Linked DNA regions of Saccharobesus litoralis. The protein of the gene in region 2 binds, or shares a complex with, the protein of the main gene of each other region. Links are inferred from orthologs where the notes say so. Each region holds a gene or a part of one and is shown on either strand. Other genes may lie near its edges.

The links.
Region 1: scpB (region 2) and C2869_RS15245 share a complex: the UniProt entries of both Bacillus subtilis proteins name them as parts of the cohesin-like complex. The link is inferred for Saccharobesus litoralis from one-to-one orthologs.

The regions. Positions count from the first base shown.
Region 1 is NZ_CP026604.1:4,167,325-4,170,365, reverse strand. Bases 1-2,964 are described here. They hold C2869_RS15245 (segregation and condensation protein A), read left to right. Parts: upstream 1-1,053; coding sequence 1,054-1,875; downstream 1,876-2,964. Other genes in these bases: C2869_RS15235 (glutathione peroxidase), read right to left, coding at 2,946-2,964; C2869_RS15240 (2-hydroxyacid dehydrogenase), read right to left, coding at 1,886-2,887; C2869_RS15250 (L-threonylcarbamoyladenylate synthase), read left to right, coding at 426-1,046; C2869_RS15255 (PHP domain-containing protein), read left to right, coding at 1-400. In the rest of the region: more of C2869_RS15235, read right to left, coding at 2,965-3,041. UniProt on the Bacillus subtilis protein: Participates in chromosomal partition during cell division. May act via the formation of a condensin-like complex containing Smc and ScpB that pull DNA away from mid-cell into both cell halves.
Region 2 is NZ_CP026604.1:431,512-434,372, forward strand. What follows is about bases 1-2,784. They hold scpB (SMC-Scp complex subunit ScpB), read right to left. Parts: upstream 1,831-2,784; coding sequence 1,171-1,830; downstream 1-1,170. Other genes in these bases: rluB (23S rRNA pseudouridine(2605) synthase RluB), read right to left, coding at 354-1,202; C2869_RS01610 (riboflavin synthase subunit alpha), read right to left, coding at 1,855-2,496; C2869_RS01615 (MATE family efflux transporter), read left to right, coding at 2,577-2,784. In the rest of the region: more of C2869_RS01615, read left to right, coding at 2,785-2,861. UniProt on the Bacillus subtilis protein: Participates in chromosomal partition during cell division. May act via the formation of a condensin-like complex containing Smc and ScpA that pull DNA away from mid-cell into both cell halves.

The sequences.
Region 1 (3,041 bases), 3.7 Mb from region 2 along the record:
TGATCAAGCGTTTAGCAAATATTTGGGTAAAAATGGTAAAGCCTATGTAGCACCAGGTTGGATAAGTATTGAACAAGCCATAAGTTGGATCCGTGACGCAGGCGGAATAAGTGTGCTTGCACATCCCACACGATATGATTTAACTAATAAATGGGTACGTAAATTAGTTCGTTATTTTGCTGAACACCAAGGGCAGGCAATTGAAGTTGGGATGGCACGTCAATCTCCTAATGAACGGATCCAGATCCAACAATATGCTAATGAACTTAATTTAACTGCCTCGGTTGGCTCTGATTTTCATTTTATTAGTCGCTACAGCGAACTCGGTAGAGATCTAAAGTTACCTGATAGTGCGACACCTGTATGGCATGATTGGCCGGAAGCGCAATTAAGCCAGTAATTAATTTATTTATAAGGAACTTGGCATGAGCCAATTTTTTTACGTTCATCCAGAAAACCCGCAAGCGCGCTTAATTAAACAAGCGGTTGAAATTATTAAGTCGGGTGGTGTTGTTGTTTATCCTACCGACTCTGGTTATGCGATTGGATGCTCTATAGGCGACAAGTCGGCTTTAGATCGTATTTGTCGAATTCGAGACTTAGAGAAAAGCCATAATTTCACTTTGGTTTGTAGCGATGTGTCTGAACTTTCCAATTATGCAAAGGTAGGTAATCAAGCGTTTAGGGCACTTAAAAGTGCAACGCCGGGTCCCTATACCTTTATTTTTAAAGCCACTAAAGATGTGCCTAAGCGTTTACAAAATCCTAAAAAGAAAACCATAGGCTTGCGTATACCTAATAATCAAATCGCCCTCGATTTACTTGCTGAGCTGGGCGAGCCTATAATGTCTTCTACTTTGATATTGCCAGGGCAGGAGCAGGCAGAGAGTGATCCTGATCATATTCGTGATGTATTGGAGCACCATGTCGATTTGATTATACACGGTGGCTACTTAGGTGAAACACCAACAACGGTTGTTGATTACAGTGAAGATTCACCTGAGATAATACGAACTGGCAATGGTGATACCAGCTTTTTTGAGTAATTAATATATGGATACCCTGAGTTCAGTAAATCAAGACGACCATGAAGCCAGTGCACAAGCTTTTGCTTATGTGCGTGGTGAAGCGGTAATAGCTCAGCCTGATGACTTGTTTATTCCACCTGATGCACTTGAGGTGATACTTGAAGCTTTTGAAGGGCCGCTCGATTTACTACTCTATTTAATTCGTAAGCAAAAGTTTGATATTGTTGATTTACCTATTCGCCACATCACTGAGCAGTACATGGAGTACGTGGAAGTGATGAAGGAAATGAACTTAGAACTGGCAGCTGAATACTTAGTTATGGCTGCTATTTTAGCGGAAATTAAATCTCGTTTGTTGTTACCACGAACGCAAACTGAAGACGATGATGAAGACGATCCTCGTGCACAGTTGGTCCGTCGGTTACAAGAGTATGAACAATTTAAATCGGCGGCGGAAAATATTGATGAGATCCCGCGTGCTAATCGCGATATCTTTACTGAGCAAGTCAGTGTTGCTGAAAACTGTAAACCAGTCGTTATTCAACCTAAGGTTGATATACAAGACTTGGTTTTAGCGTTTGGCCATATTTTAAAGCGGGTTGAAAATTTTAAGCATCATCATATTACACCTGAGGTGTTATCAACGCGTGAGCGCATGACTAGAGTGTTAGAAAAGCTAAAGGGTTCGGATTACTTACCTTTTCGTACCTTTTTTGACTTTAGTGAAGGAAAAGCCGGTGTGGTGGTGACTTTTCTGGCTATTCTTGAGCTAGTCAAAGAAAAACTAGTGCAAGTAGAACAAAGCCAAGCGCTAGGTGATGTTCATATTCGAGCCGCTGGGACGTAAAACACTAACCTTATTTCAATAACTGACATAAATTATGACAGGGTTGCTTGTTTAGTAATAAGCTTAAATTGTCTAAGGTTGTCGATGCTATGGTATCTAATGCTTCTTGTGTAAAAAAACCTTGGTGTCCGGTGATCATCACATTTGGAAAGGTGAGTAGTCGTTGAAAATCATCATCTTGAATGATTTCATCTGATTTATCTTCGAAAAACAGTTCACTTTCTAGTTCATAAACATCTAAACCCAAATAGCCTATACGTTGATTTTTTAAAGCGCTAATTATCGCATGCGTATCAATTAGCCCACCTCGACTGGTATTAATCAACATCACATCGTTTTTCATTTTCGCTATGGTATCTTCATTTATCAGATGTTGGGTTGTTGGGGTCAAGGGGCAATGTAAAGAAATAATATCAGCTTGGTTTAATACCGTATCGAGAGGTTTATATTGAACACCAGTCGTTATTAGATCTGTGTTAGGTGTAGGATCGTAAGCGATTATTTGGCAACTAAACCCTTGTAATATTTGGCACAAGGCTTTGCCAATGTGGCCAGTACCAATCACGCCTACTGTTTTTTGATATAAGTTGAATCCTAATAAACCATCGAGTGCAAAATTGTCTTCTTTTACTCTATTATAGGCTTTATGGAATTTACGGCTGAGCGTCAACATAAGGCCTACAGCATGCTCAGCTACCGCTTGCGGCGAGTATTCAGGCACACGCGCTATACTAAACTTTAATTTAGCTGCTGTTGTGATATCGACATTGTTATAGCCTGCACAGCGCAAGGCAATGGTACGTATATTGTAGCTAGCGAGTTGAGTTAATACCTGACTATTTAATTCATCGTTAACAAATACACAAATTGCATCATATCCTTGGGCTAGTTGTACTGAACCGGTAGTGAGCCTATGTTCGAAAAAATCTAGGCAAATACCGTATTGTTTTTCATAGCGACTAAGAAATTTTTTGTCATAAGATTTACTGCTAAATACCGCGACCTTGAACATATCCTCAATCCTTGTTTGGCAGTTTGTCTGATATTGTAATGCTTTTTATATTGTCTTTTTATAACAATGTTTCGATTGTTTGAGCTATATCAATAGGAGGTATTTTGGGAGAGAAACGCTTAACAACATTGCCGTGGAGATCGACAAGAAACTT
Region 2 (2,861 bases):
TTATATGACAAATATACAAATACTGCGCAGTTTAACCAAAATTGATATGTTTTGCTGCTAGTGAGGTCATTTTTTACTTTGGTTAACGAATTGTAACAAACATCCGATGTTTGAATATTATGATACAACAGCAAATAGATATGGCGCTCTCAATGTATAAAACTAAAAAGCCCAAGTGCGGCAACACTCGGGCTATAGTCTTCTCGCTCAGGCCTTATGGTTCATTGTCAGCGCTTACTCACCCCAATCACATAATAGAGCATATGCTCATGGGGATTCGAAGCTTGACGGCTTCCCCTAAAACCTGATCGCTTTGACTATGTTTTTTAAACAAGCAAGTATAGCAATAGGTTTTAAGGTTTTTTGCTGCGTCTAATTTCAGCTTTACGTACCGCTTTACGAATACGATTAGCTTTGATTCGCTCCACTTTATTGTTACGTGCAACCTCTTTTCTCATTTCAATTGGCCGCATTTTTACCATTTGACGTAGGTAATTGATCTCTTTAGTTTCAAGTTCAGCCCAACCACCCAAAGGTAAATTGCGTGGAAGGCGTAACTGACCGTAGCGAATACGAGTTAATCGACTCACTGTACAGTCTACCGCTTCCCACATGCGGCGAACTTCGCGGTTACGCCCTTCTGATAAGGTCACATGATACCAACGGTTTAAACCTTCACCACCTTGACGCGACACTTTGGTAAATTTGGCGGGGCCATCTTCTAATTGCACACCCATGCGTAATTTTTGCACGATACCATCGGTAACCTCACCAAATACGCGTGCAGCATATTCTCGCTCGACTTCATGTGATGGGTGCATTAATCGATTGGCTAATTCACCGTCTGTGGTAAATAACAATAAGCCACTGGTGTTAATATCTAAGCGACCGACTGCTATCCAGCGGCCACCGTTTAAACGCGGTAAGCGGTCAAACACGGTTTTATCATGATCAGGATCGGAACGGCTGCAAATTTCACCTTCAGGCTTGTTGTAAATTAACACTCGGCAAGGAATAGATTCAGCCGTGCTAAATTTAATTTGGTTACCGTCAACGCGTAAAACATCGCCTTCGCCAACGCGTGCACCGAGCTGGGCAACTTCACCATTGACACTCACGCGCCCTTCTGCAATAACGCGTTCCATTTCACGACGAGAGCCAACACCGGCTCTAGCCAGTACTTTCTGTAGTTTCTCTGACATCGGATTCTCCCGAATCGGATTGATTTTCGTTAGTCGGTCCAGTTTCAGGTAAGTCGTCTATAAAAGGAGACTCATTACCTAAATTAAAGGATGCGGGTGCCACTTCAGGCAGTGGCGGTAATTCTTCTAATGACGCTAGGCCAAAATAATCTAAAAAAACAGGCGTTGTCGCAAATAATGCTGGACGCCCGGGTATTTCTTTGTGGCCAATCACTTTGATCCAGCCACGTTCTTGCAAGGTTCGAATAATACTAGAGCTAACCGCAACCCCACGCACTTCTTCAATTTCACCTCGGGTAATGGGTTGTCGATAAGCGATTAACGACAAGGTTTCTAGCATGGCACGCGAATATTTGGGGGCTTTTTCTGTCCATAATTTAGATAACCATGGGCTGAGTTCACTACGGGTTTGAAAACGAAAACCCGACGCCACTTTAATTAACTCAATACCTCGACCTTCGTAGTGATTTTGTAAATCTTTAATCAAGCCGTTAACCATACGCACAGACAAATCAAATTCATCTAAAACCGTACTACGTAAATTATCGATAGACATAGGTTTGCCAGCTGCAAAAATAGCGGCTTCAATAATTTGCGTATAATGTTGCTTTTGTTTTTTAGTGGCCACGCGCTTTCACTTACTTATCCGCTTTTAAAAAGATTCCAACAAACCGCGCTGGGCCAATACACGTTCAACCGTATCAACCGTCGTTTGTGTTTGCGTATCAATCTCTAAATTGACTTTAGCACCTAGGCTTAACTTATCAAAATTAGTGATTTTCAAAGTTTCAGGGATCAGGTGCACCCAAAATTTGCCCTCAGCCACCTTGCCTATGGTTAAACTACAACCATTTAAGCCAATATAACCTTTATGAAAAACATATTTTTGCCACACCTCTGGCACGGAAAACTCAATCGCTATTTCCCCGTCGTTTTCTAAAAGCTGTTCTACTTTAGCTTGAGTATGAACATGACCAGATAAATGATGGCCGCCAATTTCATCGCCAAACTTGGCCGCTCGTTCAATATTAACCCAATCGCCGGCGTTTAAATCCGCTAAATTGGTTAAACGTAAGGTTTCTGGAATAACGTCAAAAGCTAAACTCACAGATTGACTTTCAAGCTTATGTTCAATCTCAACAATAGTTAAACAGGCACCGTTAATCGCCACACTAGCACCAGTTTCTACTCCTCTTGCTTGTTCATCGGTCAACTCAAGAATAAATTGCTTGCCGTAGGGCTTTGATTCTACAGCAACAAGTTGGGTTTCAAACTTAACAATGCCAGTAAACATGCTTTCTCTTAATATTTCGTAATTACGCTTATCATTTACGCTAAGAGCCGTTAAACTGCGCGGCCGATTAACTAAAGATTGTGGATTCTAAATTTATGGCCGTATTTGTGCAAGCTAAGCGTATCATTCAGCTAGCTTGGCCGATTGTGATCACGCAGTTAGCTCTATCCGGAATGGTCACTATCGATACCATTATGGCGGCGCGCTATAGCTCGGTTGATATGGCAGCTGTCGGCACATCTTTAGGTTTATGGTATCCCATTTCTCTTTTTGCTTTAGGTGTATTAGCTGGCTTAGGCCCAATATTTTCACGTGATTACGGTGCGCGTAATAAACGTACCGGCAATAGCCACTTTAGTAATGCC